4 regions of the Streptomyces sp. NPDC056486 genome follow, and region 2 is predicted to be linked to each of the others. Evidence: riboswitches for the same ligand, from Rfam matches in the RefSeq annotation. Region 2 holds a riboswitch; each other region holds the start of a gene.
What was found. A riboswitch is a leader RNA that binds a small molecule or an ion and turns the genes downstream of it on or off. The one in region 2 is predicted to bind cobalamin.
Positions count from the first base shown of each region.

Region 1 (5,293 bases), on a different contig from region 2:
CTGCTCCCGCATGCGTACGGCGGCGGCGCGGGCGCAGGTGAAGGTGCCCCGCAGGTGGGTGGTGACGACGGCGTCGAAGTCGTCGTCGGTCATCTTCCACAGCACCCGGTCGCGCAGGATCCCGGCGTTGGTCACCATCACGTCGAGCCGCCCGAACTCCTCGACCGCGCGGGCGACGAGGCGGTCGGCGGCTTCGCCGGTGCCGACGGCGGCCACCTCCGCGACGGCGCGCCCGCCTGCCTCCGTGATGGTCTTGACGGCCTGCGCGGCTGCCGCCTCGTCGACGTCGTTGACGACCACGGCGGCCCCGGCTCGAGCGAGGGCGGTTGCGTAGGCGAGGCCGAGACCGCGCCCCGATCCCGTGACGACGGCGACCTTGCCGCTCAGATCCACGGCGTATGAGTCCAGCACTGGAAACCCCTTCAAGAGGCAGCGACAACAAATGGATTGACGGACGGGGGGAACGCGATTCCGGTCGGCATCGGCCCGCAGAAAGGAAGCTAAGACAAACCATTGTTGGCGTCAATGATTGTTTCCAACATCGATAATGCGGCATGCTGGACACTGGCATCGACGACCGCCGTATGCCCGCGAAGCACCGATCAGGGAGAGCCTCCTCATGACCAGCCGGAAGACCACCGCCGAGCCCGTGGAGGAAGGATCCGTCGACGAGGGCGCACCCTGGATGCGCGGCCTCCACGCCGACACGGGCTACCTGCTGTACCGTCTCGGGCTGCGCTCGGGGCAGCTCTTCAACGCGGGGCTCCAGAGATCCGGCCTGCGTCTGCGCCACTACGCGCTGCTGCGCTATCTGGCCACGGTGGCGGGCGCGGCGCAGCGCGAACTGAGCCAGGAGCTGGGCTATGACCCCAGCGCGATCGTCGGCCTTGTGGACGACCTGGAGCGCCTCGGCTTCGTCGAACGCCGTCCCGCTCCCGACGACCGCCGCCGCCGCATCGTCGCCCTCGCCCCGGCGGGCCACGACTTCCTGCGCGACTCCGACACGATGGCCCGCGGCGTCCGCGACGAACTCCTCGCCCCGCTCGGCCCGGACGAGCGGGAGATGTTGCACGCGCTGTTGTCCCGGGTGGCGCATACGGATGATGCGTCATGACGGAACGGGGCGGCCATTCCCCCTCAAATGGCCGCCCCGGTTCGCGCGCTCGGGTCAGGAGTTCGTGGGCAGCTCCGCCCTCACCTCGCGCGCCGCCGCGACCAGGTTCTCCAGGGAGGCCTTGGTCTCCGGCCAGCCGCGGGTCTTGAGGCCGCAGTCGGGGTTCACCCACAGGCGCTCGGCGGGGATGGCCTCAAGTCCCTTGCGCAGCAGGGCTGCTGCCTCCTCGGTGCTGGGTACGCGCGGGGAGTGGATGTCGTAGACGCCGGGACCCGCCTCGCGCGGGTAGCCGTGCTCGGCCAGTTCGCGGGCCACCTGCATGTGTGAGCGGGCGGCTTCCAGGCTGATGACGTCGGCGTCGAGATCGTCGATGGCCTGGACGATGTCACCGAACTCGGCGTAGCACATGTGCGTGTGGATCTGGGTGTCCGGACGTACGCCGCTGGTGGTGAGGCGGAACGACTCGGTGGCCCAGTCCAGGTAGGAGGGACGGTCGGCGGCGCGCAGCGGCAGCGTTTCGCGCAGCGCGGGCTCATCGACCTGGATGACCGAAGTGCCGTCCGTTTCGAGGTCGTTGACCTCGTCGCGCAGGGCGAGGGCGACCTGGCGCGCCGTGTCGCCGAGCGGCTGGTCGTCGCGGACGAAGGACCAGGCGAGCATGGTGACCGGGCCGGTGAGCATGCCCTTGACGGGCCGGTCGGTGAGGGAGTTGGCGTACGAGGTCCAGCGCACCGTCATCGGTTCGGGCCGCGAGATGTCGCCGGCCAGGACCGGCGGGCGCACATAGCGGGTGCCGTACGACTGGACCCAGCCGTGCTGCGTGGCGAGGTAGCCGGTGAGCTGCTCGGCGAAGTACTGCACCATGTCGTTGCGTTCGGGCTCGCCGTGCACCAGGACGTCGATACCCGCCTTCTCCTGGAAGGCGAGGACCTCGCGGATCTCGTTCTTGATGCGCTCTTCGTAGCCGGCCGTGTCGATACGGCCCGCGCGCAAGTCGGCCCGTGCGGTGCGCAGTTCGGTGGTCTGGGGGAAGGAGCCGATGGTGGTCGTGGGCAGTTGCGGCAGGCCGAGGCGAGCCTGCTGGGCCGCCGCACGCTCCGGGTAGGCGTGCGCGCGGCGGGCATCGGCGCCGGTGACGGCGGCGACGCGGGAACGTACGGCCGGATCGTGGGTGAGGGCCGAGCCCGAGCGGGACGCCAAGTCTGCGCGGTTGGCGGACAGTTCGGCTGCGATCGCGCCAGTGCCCTGGGCCAGGCCGCGGGCCAGCGTGGCGATCTCGGCGGTCTTCTGGTGGGCGAAGGCCAGCCAGCGGGCGATCTGCGGGTCGATGTCCCGCTCGGCGGTGGCGTCCAGCGGGACATGGAGGAGGGAGCAGGACGCGGAGACGTCGACCCGGTCGGCGAGACCCAGGAGCGTGCCCAGCGTGGACAGGGACTTCTCCAGGTCGTTGATCCAGATGTTGCGGCCGTTCACGACGCCCGCGACCAGACGCTTGCCGGGAAGACCGCCGACGGCGGCGAGGTCCTGGAGCTGGCTCGCGGCGGCCTCGGTGAAGTCCAGGGCGAGGCCCTCGACCGGCGCCTTGGCAAGCACCGGAAGTGCCTCGCCGAGCCGGCCGAAGTAGGAGCCGACCAGGAGCTTCGGGCGGTCGGTGAGGGCGCCCAGATCGCGGTAGGCGCGGGCGGCGGCGTTGAGTTCGGCCGGGGTGCGGTCCTGGACCAGGGCGGGCTCGTCGAGCTGCACCCACTCCGCGCCCGCCGCGCGCAGGTCGGCGATGACCTCGGCGTACACGGGCAGCAGGCGGTCGAGGAGCGTGAGCGGCTCGAAGTCGGCCGCCACGCCGGGCGCGGGCTTGGCGAGCAGCAGATAGGTGACCGGGCCGACAAGGACCGGACGGGCCGCGAGGCCGAGCGCGATGGCTTCCTTCAGCTCGTTGACCTGCTTGGCGGAGTCGGCGGCGAAGACGGTGTCGGGGCCGAGTTCCGGCACGAGGTAGTGGTAGTTGGTGTCGAACCACTTGGTCATCTCGAGCGGCGCCACGTCCTGGGTGCCGCGGGCCATCGCGAAGTAGCCGTCGAGCCCGTCGGTGTCGACGGCCTCGCGGTGGCGCTGAGGGACGGCGCCGACCATGACGCTGGTGTCCAGGACGTGGTCGTAGTACGAGAAGTCACCGGTCGGCACTTCGTGGATGCCGGCGTCGGCCAGGTGCTGCCAGGTGGACCGGCGCAGCTGCGCCGCGGTGTCCCGGAGGGCGTCGGCGCTGACACGGCCCTTCCAGTAGCCCTCGACGGTCTTCTTCAGTTCCCGGTTGGGGCCCTGGCGGGGGTAGCCGTACACGGTGGACCGTGCTGCCGCGGCTGCGGACTTCGGTGTCATGGAAATCTCCTTCGCGAGATGACTCCTTGAGATCCCGGAGACGGGACGCGGACGCGAAGGGGTGACGAACCCGGCGGACCGAACGCGCGCCATCGGCGCGGTGCTGCGGTACTCCACCTGATCTGTACGCCGACCCGCCCACGAGGTCACCGGGATACCGCACGTGAGGGGTCACGTACGGGCAACGGGCAGGTCTTCGGACTCGCGGGCACACCTGCCGAGGCAGGTTCCTACTGGCCGTCGCTTCCCGGATCCGCGCTCGGATCCAGTGCGTATGACGGCGGTCGTTCCCACTCACCGCTGCGGGGCAGTCCCGGATTCTCACCGGGTTCCCTCTTACGACGCGTCTGCCTGGCGGGCAGGGCGAACCAGCTGCACTGGTCAGGCTAAGGGGTGGTCGCCCTCTTGGGCAGTACTGATCACATTCCGGACCGTGAGGTGAGACACGGACCCCGGCCCGAGTCAGCGCGTGCGGGGGCGCGGAACAGATCACCACTCTGTTCCGCGCCCCGCTCACAGCAGCCGCAGGCCCCTCGGCCGGCGGCGGACCCGGGCCCCTCAGCCCCGGTCGTAGATGTGGAACCCGCGGCCGCTCTTACGGCCGAGCAGCCCTGCTTCCACCATGCGCTGGAGCAGCGGCGGCGGGGCGTACAGGGGCTCCTTGAACTCTTCGTAGAGAGACGCCGCGATGGAGGCGACCGTGTCGAGGCCGATCAGGTCAGCCAGCTTCAGCGGCCCCATCGGGTGCGCGCAGCCCAGCTCCATGCCCGCGTCCACGTCGGCCGCAGTGGCGAAGCCGGACTCCGTCATCCGGATGGCCGAGAGGAGGTAGGGGACGAGCAGCGCGTTGACGACGAAGCCCGCCCTGTCCTGGGACCGGACGACCGTCTTGCCCAGGGTGTCCGTGGCGAAGTCCTGGACGGCGGCGACCGCCTCGGCGGCCGTGTGCAGCGAGGAGACGACCTCGACCAGGGGGAGTACGGGGGCGGGGTTGAAGAAGTGAAGGCCGAGGACGCGATCGGCACGCCGGGTCGCCATGCCCAGACGCATGACCGGGATGGAGGAGGTGTTGGTGGCCAGGATCGCGCCGGGGTCCTCGACGACCTTGTCCAGGGCGGCGAAGACCTCGGTCTTCGCCGCGGCGTCCTCCACGACGGCTTCGACGACGAGCTGGCGATCGGCCAGGTCGTCGAGGCTGCCGGTGAAGACCATGCGGGCCAGTGCGTCTTCGGCACCGATGCGGTCCAACTTTCCGCGCTGTACGGCACGTTCGAGCGATACGGCCACGCGTTCGCGGGCGGCGCGTGCGGTCGGCCCGTCGGCCTCGCACACCACGGTGTCCAGACCGGCGCGGGCGCACACCTCGGCGATTCCGGCGCCCATCTGGCCCCCGCCCACCACGCCGACCCGGCGGATGGCTGCGGTCATGACTGTCCCTCCGGGCGGTGCACGAGGTGGCGGCTGTAGGCATCCGTGGTGAAGAACGCGGGCAACTCCCGCGACAAGGCGGTCCGGTGGAACAGTCCACGGACTTCGTCGACCGGCGCCCACGGATACTCCGCACCCAGGGCGGCGAGCTCGTCCTCCATCAGCTCAAGAACCGTCTCGCGGTCGACGGCCCGGTGCCGCAGCCACTGCCAGATCTGCACCCGGGCGATCTCCGCGGTGGCCGCGTCCTCCATCAGGCCGTACAGGGCGACGGCTCCCTGCCCATGCAGCCAGGCGGCGAAGTAGCGCAGGGCGACGGCGATGTTGGTGCGTACACCCTCCGACGTGGGCGGCGCGCTGACGCGGCGCACGGAA
Region 1 is NZ_JBHTSF010000142.1:10,009-15,301, forward strand. Features, by position in the region: gene ACFQ7F_RS36280 (SDR family NAD(P)-dependent oxidoreductase) at 1-408, opposite strand, end outside; gene ACFQ7F_RS36285 (MarR family winged helix-turn-helix transcriptional regulator) at 620-1,114, shown strand; gene metE (5-methyltetrahydropteroyltriglutamate--homocysteine S-methyltransferase) at 1,169-3,490, opposite strand; cobalamin riboswitch at 3,660-3,878, opposite strand; gene ACFQ7F_RS36295 (3-hydroxybutyryl-CoA dehydrogenase) at 4,049-4,918, opposite strand; gene aceB (malate synthase A) at 4,915-5,293, opposite strand, start outside.
Region 1: another riboswitch for cobalamin. It lies ahead of metE (5-methyltetrahydropteroyltriglutamate--homocysteine S-methyltransferase); the one in region 2 lies ahead of ACFQ7F_RS32015 (ABC transporter substrate-binding protein).

Region 2 (5,293 bases):
GTCCACCACCGCCACCCTGCGTGCCACCGTGCGGCGGCCCACGTCCCGCAGCGGACGGCCGTCCAGCGTGACCGCTCCCGATGCCGGGGCCAGGACGCCCGCCAGGATGCGCAGGAGGGTGGACTTGCCCGAGCCGTTGGGGCCGAGCAGGCCGACCGTGGCTCCGGGGGGCGGCGCCAGGGTCACTCCGTCGATGATGAGGTGGCCGCCCGCCGTTCTGGTCACCCGGTCGGCCCGCAGGCCGGGGGCAGCAGCGTGCGGGATCACACCGTCGGTCATGTCGTCGGTCACGTCGTCTTTCGCGTGCGGTAGAGGACCAGGACGAATGCCGGGACGCCGATCAGGGACGTCACCACGCCCACCGGGACCTCCTGCGGGTCCAGGACCGTACGGGCCAGCGTGTCCACCCACACCAGGAACACCGCGCCCGCGAGCGCCGTGACCGGGAGCAGGCGCGCGTGCCCCGAGCCGACCAGGGCGCGGGCCGCGTGCGGCAGGACCAGGCCCACGAAGCCGATGGCGCCCGCGCTGCTGACCAGCGCCGCCGTGAGGAGGGCCGTGACGGAGAGCAGCAGGAGGCGGGTGCGGGCCACGTGGACTCCCAGCGTCGCCGCCGCGTCCTGGCCGAACACGAACGCGTCCAGGGTGCGGGCATGCGCCAGGCAGATGACGAGCGCGACGAGAAGGATCGCCCCGCACAGCCAGACGTCCGTCCAGCCGACGCCGCTCAACGAACCGAGCAGCCAGAACAGGACACCCCGTGTCGTCTCCGCATCGCCCGCAGTCAGGATCACGAACGAGGTGAGCGCGGAGAAGAGTTGCATCGCCGCAACGCCGGAAAGCACCACCCTGTCGGCGCTCCCGCCCAGGGTGTGGCTGAGCAGCAGCACGAGGGCGAACGAGCAGAGGGCCCCCACGAAGGCACCCGCCGAGATCGACACCACTCCCCCGCCGACTCCGAGTACGACGATCGCGACCGCCCCCGTGGAAGCGCCCGAGGAGACGCCGAGCACGAAGGGGTCGGCGAGCGGGTTGCGCAGGAGGGACTGGAGGACCGTTCCGCACACCGCGAGGCCCGCGCCGCAGACCGCCGCGAGGAGCGTGCGCGGCATGCGCAGGTTCCAGACGATGCCGTCCCGGATGGGCGTCAGCTTCGCCTCGCCCCAGCCGAGGTGGGCCGCCACCGCCGACCACACGTCCGGTACGGAGATGTCGGCGGGGCCGATCGTGACGGCCACCGCCACGGAGAGTGCGAGGGCGGCGAGCCCCGTCGTCCAGAGCAGGATCTGGCGCAGGCCGCCCGCGACGCCGACACCGGAACCGATACGGGCACGGGCACGGGCGCCGACACCGGCACCAGCACCAGCACCAGCACCAGCACCGGCGCCTCCCCTCACTTGTCGAGCCCGAACTCGCGCAACGCGTCGGCGACTTGTTCCACACCGTCCACCGTGCGGATCGTCGGGTTCATGGCCTGGCCGCTCAGCAGCACGTACCGCTTCTTCTTCACGGCGGTCAGGTTCTTGGTGACCGGATTGGACTCCAGGAACTCGATCTTCTTCTTCGCGCTCTCGGCCGTCTGCGACTTGCGGGTGAGGTCGCCGATGACCAGGGCGTCCGGGTCGCGGTCCGCCACCGTCTCCCAGTTGATCTGGGGCCACTCCTCGCGGGTGTCGTCGAAGACGTTCTTCACGCCGAGCTCGCGGGTGATGATGCCCGGCGCTCCGCAGCAACCCGCGATGTAGGGGGCGTCGGAGTTGGCGAACCAGTAGAGGAGCGAAGTATCGGACGCGTCGATCTTCTTCGTGGCCTTCGCCACCCGGCCCTTGAGCTCCGCGACCAGGCGCTCGCCGCGCTTCTGGACCCCGAAGGCCCTGGCCAGGTCCCGCACCTCGCCGTACACCGTGTCCATGGTCAGCGTCTTGACCCGCTTGCCGTCACCGTCGCCGCTGTTGTCCTTGCCCGCGCAGTCGGACGGCGAGACATAGGCGGGTACGCCGAGTTCCGCGAACTTGGCGCGGTCGGCGACGCCGCCCTTGCTGACCGTCGCGAGGAAGGACGCGGTGACGAAGTCCGGCTCCTTGGCGAGGACCTTCTCGAAGGAGGGGTAGCTGTCGGCGATCCGGGGCACCTTGGCGTTGTCCTTCGCCAGGCCCTTGAGCACCGGGTCCGTCCAGGTCCCGGTGCCGACCATGCGGTCCGCGAGACCGAGGGAGAGCAGGATCTCGGTGGAGCCCTGGTCGAGGGAGACCGCCCGCTGCGGCGGCGCCTTGATCTCCGCCTTCTTGCCGCAGGAGGTCAGGGTCAGTGGATAGCCGTCGGCCTTCTTGCCCGCGGTGGACGTGGCGGAGGGGTCCGGCGAGCCGCCGCAGGAGGTCAGGGTGACGACCAGGGCCGCGCTGAGGAGGACGGGCGTACGTACGCGACGGGCTGTGCTGCGAAGGACGGGTAGAAGAACGGGTATACGTACGCGACGGGCTGTGGAGGACACACGATCCCTTGAGTCTCACGGCTCATACGCGGAGCCTGGCCTGCTTCGTCACCTCCGCCGCTCGGTGCGCGGGCGAAGGCGCCAGCAGGTCTTCGGACTCGGGGATCGGCCGGCCGGGGCGCCTTCCCAGGCGTCCGTGGACGCCCAGTGGCCGTGGCCCCGCCCGTTCCCCCTCACCGCTGCGCGTCAGTTCCGGATTCGCACCGGATTCCCTGGCCCTGGTGTGGGTCGACTGGCGTCCGCAAGCTATCACGCGAGGTCAGGACGCCCCTCAGAACGCCTGGTCAGGACGCCTGGCCAGAACCTCTGGTCAGGACGCCCCGTCGGGCCTCGGTGCGCCGCGGTAGGTGCCGAAGGACCACTTGTTGCCCTCGGGGTCGGCGATCGCGAACTCCCGGCTGCCGTACGGCTGGTCCTCGATCTCACGGATGATCTTGACTCCGGCGGCGCTGAGCCGCTCGTAGAGGTCGTCGACGTGGTCGGTGACGACGTACGCGCCGAAGGTGCCCGGCTTCAGGCACCAGTCCTGGGACTTCTCGTCGTACGAGCCCAGCATGACGGCGCCGCCCTCGGGCCAGTCGAGCTCGGCGTGGGCCACGCGGTCGCCGTCCTTGTAGACGGCGGTACGCAGGAAGCCGACCGTGCCGACCAGGAAGTCGATCAGGGCGGGGGCGTCGTTCGCCTGGAGCGACGGCCAGACATCGGGGGCGCGCCCGGCGGAGGCGGACTGAGGCTCAGGCTGCTGCTTCTCGTTGGTGTCCATGCGTCCTACTCTTCGCCCCCGCCATGGCTCCCGGCTTGGATATTCCGGCACTCTTCGGCCAGCCAGCCGCTGGGACTCACCCCGGTGTACTGCCGGAAGTCCCGCACCAGGTGGGAGTGGTCGTAGTAGCCGCAGTCGGCGGCGACGCGGGCCAGGTCGGGGGCGCCGCCCGACGCGACAGGGCGTACGACGGCGTTGCGGGCGCGCTGGAAGCGCATCAGGCGGCCCGCCTGCTTGGGGCTCAGGCCCGTCTCCGCGCGAAAGAGCGTGGTCAGGCGGCGTTCGCTGAGCGCCACGTGCCGGGAGAGGCCGCGCAGGGTGCCGACGCCCCGGTGCCGGGCAAGCCAGGCCCAGGCTTCGGCGACCTCGGGCCGTACGACTCCGTCCACGTCGGCGTCTGCGTCGGCCACGCGCTGCCGCAGGTAGCCGGACAGGGAGGCGAATCGCTCCTCCCAGTTGCCCTGCTCGCACAGCAGCTCCCGTACGTCGACGGCGCGGCGCCCCATCACCTCCGCGCCGGACGTCACCAGCTCGCCGGTCAGCGCCGAGGCCGGTACGCCGAACAGGGCGCGGGCGGCGAGCGGATGCACGGCGAGCTGGATGCCCGCCTCGTGCTCGGGCCTGGCGATGTATGCCGGGGACTGGTGCAGGCCGCCCAGGACGATGTCCGTGCGGATGGCGTCGGGGCCGACCGCCTGCTCGGGACTGAGGCCGGTGGCGACGGGGCCGTCCAGCGAGAAGATCAGCGTCAGATATGGGGACGGCAGGCCGCGGTGCAGGCCGGGCCGCTCCCCCGCCGTGCGGTAGCCGACGGCGGACACCACCATGTCGTCGAGCCGCGGAGCGGCCCGTACGAACTCACGGGAGACGGTCTCCATGCTCACCAGTATGCGATGAGCGCCGCTCCGGAGCAGCCCCGAACGCCTTTGGGCGTCCGATGCCACTACCCGCCCACGGCCCTCTCATGCCCGTTCCGTCCGGTGATGTCGATCATGGGAATCCGCTGCCCCACCCCATACGATGACCCGCCGCTCCGGACGGGGCGCAGACCGCTCTCAGGGGGCACAGAACCATGGCAGTAAAGGCAAAGGGCAAGCTGGCCGTACTCGGCACGGCGGGCGCGCTCACCGCGGCCGTTCTCGCGGGGACGGCTCTCTGGCCGAGCACGGACGCGACGGCCGCCGACGCCTCGGCGAGAACCGCCGCGAAGAGCTCCAAGGCCACGGCCGAGCTGAAGCACTGGCCCAAGCCGGTCGCGAAGAAGCTGGGCAAGGTCATCGCGAAGAACGAGCACAAGGGCGCGTACGCCGTCTTCGACGCGGACAACACGACGTACCGCAACGACCTGGAGGAGTCCCTCCTGCCCTTCCTGGAGATGAAGGGGGTCCTCACCCGCAAGTCGATGGACCCGTCGCTGAAGATCATCCCGTTCAAGGACACGGCGAAGCACAAGGAGAGCCTCTACAGCTACTACCTCCGGCTCTGCGACATCGACGACCAGGTCTCCTATCCGTGGGCCGCTCAGATCTTCTCCGGTTTCACGCTCAAGGAGCTCAAGGGGTACGTCGACGAGCTCCTCGCCTATGACAAGCCCATCCCCGCCGAGTACTACGCGGACGGGAAGCTGACGAAGACCGAGGTCAAGAAGCCCGAGTTCTTCACCGGCATGAAGGAGCTCTACAACTCGCTGCAAGGGCACGGCATCGAGGTGTACGTCGTCAGCGCGGCCAGCGAGGACCTGGTGCGGATGGTCCTGGCCGACCCCAAGTACGGCTACAACGTGAAGCCCGAGAACGTCATCGGCGTAGGCCTGCAGCTCAAGGACCGCAAGACCGGCGAGCTCACCAGCTCCCGCAAGGAGATCGCGGAGGGCCGCTTCGACGAGAAGAAGCTCGCCAAGCGCGAGCTGACGCCGAACCTGTGGGCGCCGCTGACCTGGTACCAGGGCAAGCCCGCGGCCATCAGCACGTACATCGACGAGTGGAAGAAGCCCATCCTCGCGGCGGGCGACACCCCGGTGAGCGACGGCCCGATGCTGT
Region 2 is NZ_JBHTSF010000107.1:17,909-23,201, forward strand. Features, by position in the region: gene ACFQ7F_RS32005 (ABC transporter ATP-binding protein) at 1-279, opposite strand, end outside; gene ACFQ7F_RS32010 (FecCD family ABC transporter permease) at 288-1,325, opposite strand; gene ACFQ7F_RS32015 (ABC transporter substrate-binding protein) at 1,394-2,464, opposite strand; cobalamin riboswitch at 2,557-2,743, opposite strand; gene ACFQ7F_RS32020 (VOC family protein) at 2,802-3,254, opposite strand; gene ACFQ7F_RS32025 (helix-turn-helix domain-containing protein) at 3,260-4,132, opposite strand; gene ACFQ7F_RS32030 (haloacid dehalogenase-like hydrolase) at 4,327-5,293, shown strand, end outside.

Region 3 (5,293 bases), on a different contig from region 2:
AAGGACAAAAGTGAAGGCTCCGGAGGCGCCCAGGAGCAGTGTGCTCTCCGGGTGCTCCTTGACCTCACGGGTCAGGGAGCGGACTCCGTGGACGACGAACGGCGCGGACGCTACGCCCCAGGCGATCGCGTGCGCCGGTGGGAGGAAACCCTCGGCTATGTGCATGGCTAAGCAGACCCTCTCCAGCACCTCGTGGATGGACAACGCGCCTTGGCCGGTCTCCTGGCTTACGGGTCATACCGACCGGACTCCGCCTTCCCGGATGCGTGTGCACCCAGTGGCTGCCGCGAGGGCTGGAGCCGGACTTCCCGATCACAGTGGCGAGGGCCGCACCGGCATCACACCGGATTTCCCGTTCACCAAGGCGTGGTGACCATAGTGCGCAACCGAGTTTCCTGACAACTTGTGGGACGGCTGCACCTGTGGCACGCGAGCGCACCCGACCAGGGGCGTACGCCCCTGGTCAGCCCCTGTGCACCGCGGCCGGGGCGCCTCAGGAGTGCGTGAAGCCGGGCGGTCGCTTGTCGACGAAGGCGGCCATGCCCTCCTTCTGGTCCGCGGTCGCGAACACGGCGTGGAAAAGGCGGCGTTCGAAGCGGACGCCCTCCGCCAGAGTCGTCTCGAAGGCCCGGGACACCGCTTCCTTCGCCATCATCGCGACGGGCAGGGACATGCCCGCGACGGTCTCGGCGACGGCGAGGGCCTCGCCGACGAGTTCAGCGGCGGGCACCACGCGGGAGACGAGCCCGGCCCGCTCCGCTCCCTCGGCGTCCATGGTGCGGCCGGTCAGGCACATCTCCATGGCCTTGGCCTTGCCGACCGCGCGGGTCAGCCGCTGCGAGCCGCCGATGCCGGGGATGACACCCAGTTTGATCTCGGGCTGACCGAACACGGCGGTGTCGGCGCCGTAGCAGTCGTCGATCCAGGTCCGGTGACCGGCAAGGTCGCCGGGCGGTGGCTGGCGCACGTACATCTCCAGGGCGTCCCAGACCGGCTGCGTGGCGAGGTCGTCAAGGAACCCGGGCAGGTTGCCGGAGGGCACGAAGTGATCGGCGAGCCCGCACAGCAGGGCATCGCCGGCGCCGATCCGCGCGCCGGTGAGCGCCAGGTGGGTGGTGCGGGATACCGGCCGCGAACTCCACCACCTCCAGGCCGCGTTGAAGGTCGCCGTGCGCGTCGGCCACGGTCTTGCCGTGCTCGGCCGAAAGCATCCGCGCCAGGGAGTCTCGCTCCGCCTCGACGAGTTGGAGGAAGCGCAGCAGGACACGGGCGCGCCGCTGCGGGTTCCAACGGCCCCACTCCTGCTGCGCGTTGACCGCGTCGGCGATCGCCGTCTCGGTGTCGGCCCGGTCGGCGAGCGGTACGCGGGCCTGGACGGTGCCGGTGTTGGGGTCGTACACGTCGCCGAAGAGGCCGGAGGCGCCGACGGTGTGCTTACCGCCGACGAAATGGGTGAGTTCACGGACCATGGGTGCCTGCTCTCGTCAGGTGCGATCCGGGGAGGGCACGGCGAGCCGCCGGCGGGGCGCACGGGTGTGTGCGCTGCCGGTGCGAGCCGCGGGACAGCGGACGTCGGGACCGTCAGGCGTGGAGGAAGACCACCGGAGGTCGCGAAGTCCTATGAGCGCGTGGCGAGTTGACCGCGCTCCGCCGGATCACCAGGGTCGTGGGTACGGACCGGTGCCATGCGTGTCTGCTCCATCCTCGTGGACAACACGGAACATTCCGCGGCCGGTATCCTGACTCCCGGATCTACGCGCGGCGCCCGCCTTCCCGGCAGACCTCGCCAGTGGCGTGTGGATGGCAGCACACTCCCCGGTCACAGTGGCGGGACCGTGCCGGTTTCACACCGGCTTCCCTGCACCGCGGACCTTGTGCCACGAAGATATAGTTGGACGTCCTAGTAAGTCCACCCCCTCATTCGCCGCCCGCCCGCTTCCCGGCCACGGGGTAGGGCACGAAGGTGCTGCTGTTCTCGTCGATCGCCAGGCTGCGGTCCAGTGGTGGCACCGCCCGCTGGGGGCAGTCCGTGCGTTCGCAGAGGCGGCAGCCCATGCCGATGGGCACGGCGGATGACGCGCTGTCGAGGTCGAGGCCGTCGGAGTAGACGAGCCGTGAGGCGTGGCGGATCTCGCAGCCGAGGCCGATGGCGAAGGTCTTGCCGGGCTCGCCCCAGCCGCCGCGGTGCCGGGTGACCGCTCGGGCGGTCCACAGGAATCGCTGTCCGTCCGGCATGGAGGCCACCTGGACGTGGATGCGCCCTGGCGCGGCGAACGCCTCGTACACGTTCCACAGCGGGCAGGTGCCGCCCGCGCGGGAGAAGTGGAAGGCGGTGGCGGACTGCCGCTTCGACATGTTGCCCGCCCGGTCGACCCGCACGAAGGAGAAGGGCACACCGCGCAGCCGGGGCCGCTGCAGGGTGCTGAGGCGGTGGCAGATCGTCTCGTAGCCGAGTCCGAAGTGGTCGGTGAGACGCTCGATGTCGTAGCGGAACTCCTCCGCGGCCGCGTGGAAACGGCGGTAGGGCAGGATCAGCGCGGCAGCGAAGTGGTTGGCGATCCCGATGCGGGCCAGCGGCCAGGCCGCGGCCTCTCGGTCGAAGTCCTCCGACGCGAGGGCGGACACCTCGTCGGCGTACTCGAGGAGCACGAGCTGAGTGGCCATCCGGAACGCCTGCTGGCCGGGGCGAAGACGGTTGGAGAGGTGCAGGACCCGGGCCGTCGGGTCGTAGTGGTGCAGGAGCTCGTGGGCGTCCGCGGCCAGGCGCACCCCGTGGCGCTCGGCGAGGCGTGCGGACAGGGCGCGCACGACCTCGCCGGGGCGTATGCCGATCTCGGCGGCGAACTGTTCGGCGGCGAGATCGATGTCGTGCAGGTAATTCTGGCGCCGGTAGAAGAACTCACGGATCTCCTCGTGCGCGGAGCGGGGCTGCGCCGCCGTTCCCGGCCCCCGCCCCTCCGCGGCTTCGGAGAGCTGTTCGGTGAGGTGCTGGTTCCTTCGGCCCAGGTCCACCAGGACCGTTGCCACGGCGGGCATGCGCGATGCCAGGTCCGAGAGGTCGGACGCGGACACCCGGCCGGCCAGGACCTCGCCGGTGAGGGCGTCCCGCAGGTCCGCCACCAAGCGGCTGGTGTCGCGCTCGGAGAAGAAGCCCGGGTCGACTCCGAACGCCTCAGTGAGCCGCAGCAGCACGGGCACGGTCAGCGGTCGGGAGTCGTGCTCCATCTGGTTCAGATAGCTCGGCGAGATGGCCAGGGTCCGGGCCAGATCGGCCTGGCTCATGCGGCGCTCCTCCCGCAGCCTCCGCAGCCGTGCTCCCGCGTACGTCTTGCTCACCCATGGCTCCTGTCCGGTCACGGTCACCCTCGTCGGCACTGCCCGTGATGGTAGCCACGCGAAAGGGACTGCAGGCATTAACAGAGTTGGCAATACGGCGCCGGAAGATGCGCAGAAGTTGGCAGCTTTCCCTGCTTGATGGCACTGAGTGCCGATGCCAGAGTCGTACTGCGGCCCGCCGGACTCCGTCGGGCGGATCGGAAACGGGGTACGGCTCAATGCCCTGACGTCGGCGATCCCGACCCTTCCACCCGGCTCGGCAGCATTGCTCGGATGGCTCACCCCGGAATCGGCGGGCCGCACCCTCAACTCGTCCGGCACCCAGTGTCAGACATTCGCATAGTTCACGAGTCTTCAGGAGACGGTCATGGCACAGGCAGGGACGACGACAACGGGGACGACGACCGCAACGGCCCAGGAGCTGGCTCAGCGGTGGGCGACCGACTCCCGCTGGAAGGGCATCGAGCGCACCTACACCGCCGAGGACGTGGTCAGGCTCTCCGGCAGCGTCCGTGAGGAGAGCACCCTCGCCCGGCGCGGGGCCGAGCGGCTGTGGCGGCAGCTGCACGAGCAGGACTACATCCACGCGCTCGGCGCCCTGACCGGCGGTCAGGCCGTCCAGCAGGTCAAGGCCGGTCTCCAGGCGATCTATCTGTCCGGCTGGCAGGTGGCCGCCGATGCCAACCAGGCCGGGCACACCTACCCCGACCAGTCGCTCTACCCCGCCAACTCGGTTCCCCAGGTGGTCCGCCGGATCAACAACGCCCTGCTGCGCGCCGACCAGATCGCCACCGCCGAGGGCGGTGAGGACGTCACCGACTGGCTCGCGCCGATCGTCGCCGACGCCGAGGCGGGCTTCGGCGGTCCGCTCAACGCCTTCGAACTGACCAAGGCGATGATCGCCGCGGGTGCGGCGGGCATCCACTACGAGGACCAGCTTGCCTCCGAGAAGAAGTGCGGCCACCTGGGCGGAAAGGTCCTCGTGCCCACCGGCCAGCACATCCGCACCCTCAACGCGGCCCGCCTTGCCGCCGACATCGCCGATGTGCCGACGCTGATCGTGGCACGTACGGACGCGCTCGCCGCGAACCTGCTGACCAGCGATGTCGACGAGCGTGACGCCCGGTTCGTCACGGGCGAGCGCACCGCTGAAGGCTTCTACCGGGTGCGGAACGGCATGGAGCCCGTCATCGCCCGCGGCCTCGCCTACGCCCCGTACGCGGACCTCATCTGGGTCGAGACCGGCACCCCTGACCTCGCCCAGGCCCGCGAGTTCGCCGAGGCGATCCACGCCGAGCACCCCGACCAGATGCTCGCCTACAACTGCTCGCCGTCGTTCAACTGGCGTGCCTCCCTGGACGACGACCAGATCGCCAAGTTCCAGCGCGAGCTCGGCGCGATGGGCTACCGCTTCCAGTTCATCACCCTGGCCGGGTTCCACTCCCTCAACCACGGCATGTTCGACCTGGCCCGCGGCTACGCCGAGCACGGCATGACCGCCTATGTGGACCTCCAGGAGCGCGAGTTCGCCGCGCAAGCGCAGGGCTTCACCGCCGTGAAGCATCAGCGGGAGGTCGGCACCGGGTACTTCGACCTGGTGTCCACCGCCGTCAATCCGGCCTCTTCCACGACTGCGCTGTCCGGTTCCACCGAGGAGGAGCAGTTCCACTAGACGCTTCGCTGGCTCTGCGTTGTCACCCGCGGGCCGGTGGGAGCTGAGCGCGCAGTTCCCCGCGCCCCTTACGGGGCGCCCCCCCACCGCCCCGTCAGTCCGCCCCCCCCTGCTGAGGAGACCCGCATGTCCATCTCCGCTCCGACCTGCCGTGTCCAGGTCCTCGGCCCGCCGGGCGACCGGCACGACGAGATCCTGAGCCCCGAGGCCCTGGAGTTCGTGAGCCGCCTCGTCCATGCCTTCGCCGATCGCCGTGCGGAGATCCTCAAGGAGCGCATGCGGGTG
Region 3 is NZ_JBHTSF010000142.1:16,357-21,649, reverse strand. Features, by position in the region: gene ACFQ7F_RS36325 (energy-coupling factor ABC transporter permease) at 1-165, opposite strand, end outside; cobalamin riboswitch at 195-393, opposite strand; partial or broken gene ACFQ7F_RS36320 (enoyl-CoA hydratase-related protein) at 494-1,084, opposite strand; partial or broken gene ACFQ7F_RS36315 (aldehyde dehydrogenase family protein) at 1,116-1,469, opposite strand; cobalamin riboswitch at 1,712-1,897, opposite strand; gene ACFQ7F_RS36310 (short-chain fatty acyl-CoA regulator family protein) at 1,918-3,336, opposite strand; gene aceA (isocitrate lyase) at 3,704-5,008, shown strand; gene aceB (malate synthase A) at 5,135-5,293, shown strand, end outside.
Region 3: another riboswitch for cobalamin. It lies ahead of ACFQ7F_RS36315 (aldehyde dehydrogenase family protein); the one in region 2 lies ahead of ACFQ7F_RS32015 (ABC transporter substrate-binding protein).

Region 4 (5,293 bases), on a different contig from region 2:
ATGAGCGGATGCGATGCGGCGAAGTGACATATGGCATAATGACAGGCAGCTGTCTGCTAGCGTCGGCTGCACATATAGCACTCCGCCTTATGTCAAACAACCAACAGCCACGACGACAGCGAGGAGCCACCATGCCGAGGGATGTCGACCCGAGCCTCAATCGCCGCAGGCTTCGCATTGCACTCCGCAAGGCCCGCGAGGCCGCGAAGCAGTCACAGGGCCAAGCCGCCCAGGCCCTCGACTGGTCACTGTCCAAGATCATGAGGATCGAGCAGGGAACGGTCAGCCTCTCCGTCACCGATCTGCGCGCTCTCCTCCAGCAGTACGGAGTGACGGATCCGGATCTCGGCGCGGAACTCGAAGAGGCCGCTCGCGGCTCCAAGGGCGCGAGCTGGTGGGCCCAGTACCACGACATCATCGGACCGCAGTTCAGTCAGTACGTGGGGTACGAGAGTGCCGCCGCGTCCATTCGCACGTACAACCCGATCATCGTGCCCGGCTTCCTGCAGACGGACGAGTACGCGATGGCGCTCCTCGCCCCGCGCGTGGCGACGGAGCGGGCGCGGCGGATCGTGGAACTGCGGACAGCGCGCCAAGAGCGCGCTCTGGAGGGCGAGGACCCGCCGTGGACGTTCTTCGTCATCGATGAGGCCGCGCTGCACCGGCAGATCGGCGGTCCGCGCGTGCTGCGCGCCCAGCTGCAGCGCCTCATTGACATGTCGGCACGCCCGAAGGTGTCCCTCCAGGTTCTGCCGTTCACAGCGGGCGCCCACTACTCCACCTTGAGCAGCTTCATCCTGCTCGGCTTCCTCGACGACGAGGACCTGCTTTACCTGGAGGCTCAGGGGAACCAGTCGATCCGTGACGATCACGAGCTGATCGTGCGTCACCAGGAGTGCTTCGAATCCCTGCGCGAGACCGCGTACAGCGGAGATAAAGCCATCGACCTGATCAACCGGGTCAGGGACGGCATTGACAGCAGCTGACCTTCCGGGCCCGAGGAGTCCGGCAGGAGCGAGGAGGCCTCAACATGCCAGCCGCGTTGCGAGAGTGGTGGCGGGGGATTCTCGCGGCCATCAGGCAGGCGCCGTGGCGGGGCGGTGGTACGGGTGGTGCGCAAGGTGCCGATGGGGCCTCCGTCGGCAGCAACGCCGGCGGGGCCGCCCATGTCACCGCCGACGCCGGCGCCGAGCAGCCGACATCCGTCGGCCCCTCCTACAACCAGCTCGTCCGCGAAGCGATGACCGACCAGGGCCGTACGAATCGGATGGACACGCTGGACCGCCATCGCACGGACGACAACGTGCGGATGTTCACGACCAGGATCGTCTACTGCACCGGCTGCATACTCGTTCTGGTGCTGACGCTCACCGGAGTGCTCGTCGTCCTGGCCGCCATCGGCATGACGGGGTTCCGGACGGTCGGCCCGGTGATCGCTGTCTTCTCGGCCCCCGTGATCGCGCTCAGCCGCCAGCTCGCCAGGCTGATCTCGCAGGCGGGGGCAACGCCCACGCTCAGCGACGACCGCCGTGCTGTGGTTCCCGCTCAGCGGCCCGAGCCCAAGGCTGACGATTCTGCCTGAACTCGGCGAAGCCCCACCACAGACCCACGGCCACCGCGGCCACCACGGCCGTGAGGACCCAGACAGCCAGCCGCGCCGCCGTCCCCTCGACCAACAGCGAGGCCGCCGCTCCGACCAGGGTGACGGCCGCACCGAGCAGCACACACCCCGCCACGGCCGCGACGACCCCCGATGCCTTCCGCTTCCCCCCGTGCACGCCGTTCACCAGCCGCCGCACATCGGCAAGATGATGCTCAGTCATCCCGTTCCCCCCTCCCTCTCACCCAGCTCCGACGAGAGCGTTCAGGAACGCTTGCCAGCGCTCGACGGAGAAGACGACGCCGGGTTCCGACGGGTTCTGCGAATCACGGACAATCACCGCTTTCCGCACGAAGGCAATTTCAACACACTCTCCGTCGGCCCCGCTGTAGCTGCTCCTGCGCCAGAACAATCCGGACGAGCTCTCATTGGACACGCCGACCTCCCCCTGCCCGAGAGCCGGCGTCCCTCGACGCGTGTCCGTCGCTCTTCGCCCACGCCGATGCACGATAGCGCCGTGATCTTGGAGGGCCGCCAGGTCCGCCGAGAACCGTCACACCACGTCACGACCGGACCCAATCACTCCTGGACCGCTCTCCGGTTGTCGTGTTCCAGTCTAGGAAAGTTACATTTCCAGGCCTAGGGAGAAACCGGCCCTATGTGGGCCTCGGCACACTCTCCCGCCCCAGGTCAACGGCAAGTTGACGGGCGTTCGTGGGCGTGGTGGACTGCCGGAGCCATTACGGCGGCAGAAGAGGAAGCCGGTGCGAATCCGGCGCGGTCCCGCCACTGTCATCGAGGAGACGACTCCTCGGAAGCCAGGAACTCTCGCCGCCGATCTCGTCGAATCAGGGCGCGGACACCCTGAGTGAGGACATATCGCCATGCGCGGCCGCTCGTTGCCGGTCTCTGTGCCCCTGCCTGTCCAGGCCGGGCCCCTCGCTCTCCTCCGCGTAACGGCCGGCTGAAGCCATGTGTGCCGATCGCGACTTCGCGTACGGCGCCGCCGTCGGCCTCCTCGGTGATCTGTTCCTCGGCGATCCTCGCCGCGGGCATCCGGTCGCCGCGTTCGGTCGGGCCGCGGGAGCCGTCGAGCGTGTGCTGTGGCGTGACCACCGCGGGTGGGGCGCCCTGCATGCCGTGGTGTGCGCCGGGGGTGCGGCAGGTGCCGCTGCCCTGGCCTCTTCCCTTGTACGTGAATCACGCGCCGCATCCGTCGCGCTGACCGCCGCCACCACCTGGGCCGTGGTCGGCGGGACCTCGCTGGGCCGCGAGGCGCGGGCCGTCGGCGGGGCGCTCGCCGCCGGGGACATCGAGGTGGCAAGGGAGCGGCTTCCGCATCTGTGCGGCCGTGATCCGCAGGCCCTCGACGCCGACGGCATCGCGCGGGCCGTGGTCGAGTCCGTCGCCGAGAACACGTCCGACGCGGTCGTCGGCGCCTTGGTGTGGGGGGCGCTCGGCGGGGTTCCCGGGCTCGTCGCCTTCCGGGCCGTGAACACGCTCGACGCCATGGTCGGGCACAAGTCCGTGAAGTACCGGCGGTACGGGTGGGCCTCCGCGCGGCTCGACGATGTTCTGGGGTGGCCCGGGGCCCGGCTCACCGCGGTGCTCGCCGCTGCCGCCGGGGATGCGCCACGAGGGGCCCTGCGGGCCTGGCGTACCGACGCCGCCAAGCATCCGAGCCCCAACGCGGGGCCGGTCGAGACCTCCTTCGCCGGGGCGTTGGGGGTAAGGCTCGGGGGGACCCTCTCGTACGGAGGCCGGGTCGAGCACCGGCCTGTCCTGAACGGGGACGGGCGGGACGTCGAAGTCGCCGACATCGAGCGGGCCGTGAAGCTTTCGCGACGGGTCGGGCTGCTTGCCCTGGGGGTCGCCGCAGTGGTGAGCACTATGCGGAAAGGCAGGGCCTGATGAGTGGTGGGCTGCTCGTGGCCGGGACCACGTCCGACGCGGGGAAGAGCGTGATCACTGCCGGGATCTGCCGGTGGCTGGCCCGCAAGGGGGTCTCCGTCGCGCCCTTCAAGGCGCAGAACATGTCCCTCAACTCCTTCGTCACGCGCGAGGGCGCCGAGATCGGGCGGGCCCAGGCCATGCAGGCGCAGGCCGCCCGGGTCGAGCCGAGCGCGCTGATGAACCCCGTGCTGCTCAAGCCGGGCAGTGACCGCAGCAGCCAGGTCGTCCTCATGGGAAAGCCCGTGGGCGAGATGAGTGCGCGCGGCTATCACGGTGGGCGCCAGGAACAGCTGCTCTCCACCGTCGTGGGATGTCTCGAAGAACTTCGGGGCAGCTATGACGCCGTGATCTGCGAAGGCGCGGGCAGTCCCGCCGAGATCAATCTGCGGCGTACGGACATCGTGAACATGGGGATCGCGCGGGCCGCCCGCTTCCCGGTCATCGTGGTCGGCGACATCGACCGCGGCGGCGTCTTCGCCTCCTTCTTCGGGACGACGGCGCTGCTCAGCGCCGAGGACCAGGAACTGGTCGCCGGGTATCTCGTCAACAAGTTCCGTGGCGACGTCTCGCTGCTCGAACCGGGGCTCGACATGCTTCATGAGCTCACCGGGCGGCGTACGTTCGGCGTGCTTCCCTTCCAGCACGGTCTCGGTATCGACGAGGAGGACGGGCTCCGGGTGTCCCTGCGGGGCGCCGTACGGGAGTCCGTCGTCGCTCCCCCGGTCGGTGAGGACGTGCTGCGGGTCGCCGTCTGTGCCGTGCCGCTGATGTCGAACTTCACGGACGTGGACGCCCTGGCCGCCGAACCCGGCGTCGTGGTGCGGTTCGTTGACCGCGCCGATGAACTCGTCGACGCCGATCTCGTGGTCGTACCGGGGACGCGCGGCACGGTCCGCGCCCTGCAGTGGCTGCGCGAGCGCGGTCTCGCGGACGCCATCGCGCGCCGCGCTGCCGAGGGGCGGCCCGTGCTCGGTATCTGCGGCGGCTTCCAGGTCCTCGGCGAGCACATCGAGGACGACGTCGAGTCACGGGCAGGAGCCGTGGACGGGCTCGGCCTGCTGCCCGTGCGCGTGCGGTTCGCACGCGAGAAGACCCTCGCACGGCCGGTCGGCGAGGCGCTCGGCGAACCCGTCGAGGGGTACGAGATCCATCACGGCGTCGCCGAAGTCCTCGGCGGAGAGCCCTTCCTGGACGGCTGCCGCGTGGGTGAAGTGTGGGGCACGCACTGGCACGGGTCGCTGGAGAGCGACGCGTTCCGGCGCCGCTTCCTGACCGAGGTCGCCCGCGCCGCCGGGCGCCGTTTCGTGCCGGCGCCCGACACCAGCTTCGGTGTTCTGCGCGAGGAGCAGCTCGACCTGCTCGGCGACCTGATCGAGCAGCATGCGGACACGGACGCGCTGCTCCGCCTGATCGAGACCGGCGCCCCGTCCGGCCTCCCCTTCATCGCACCCGGGGCGCCCCCACGACCGGCGGAGGGGGACGGGTGAGAGCCGCTGCTCCCTGGGCGAGAGCCGCCGCCCCCTGCCCCGCCCTGAACCACGTAATGGAGGCCTTGTGAGTACCCCCTATCCGTTCACCGCTCTCGTCGGACAGGACGACCTGCGGCTCGCCCTGCTGCTCAACGCCGTCTCGCCCGCCGTCGGCGGTGTGCTCGTGCGCGGAGAGAAGGGCACCGCCAAGTCCACCGCCGTGCGGGCCCTTTCGGCCTTGCTGCCGCAGGTGCCCGTCGTCGCCGGATGC
Region 4 is NZ_JBHTSF010000059.1:47,174-52,466, reverse strand. Features, by position in the region: gene ACFQ7F_RS23400 (helix-turn-helix domain-containing protein) at 132-986, shown strand; gene ACFQ7F_RS23395 (hypothetical protein) at 1,031-1,582, shown strand; gene ACFQ7F_RS23390 (hypothetical protein) at 1,515-1,823, opposite strand; gene ACFQ7F_RS23385 (DUF397 domain-containing protein) at 1,842-2,036, opposite strand; cobalamin riboswitch at 2,308-2,451, shown strand; gene ACFQ7F_RS23380 (cobalamin biosynthesis protein) at 2,573-3,511, shown strand; partial or broken gene ACFQ7F_RS23375 (cobyric acid synthase) at 3,511-5,111, shown strand; gene ACFQ7F_RS23370 (putative cobaltochelatase) at 5,108-5,293, shown strand, end outside.
Region 4: another riboswitch for cobalamin. It lies ahead of ACFQ7F_RS23380 (cobalamin biosynthesis protein); the one in region 2 lies ahead of ACFQ7F_RS32015 (ABC transporter substrate-binding protein).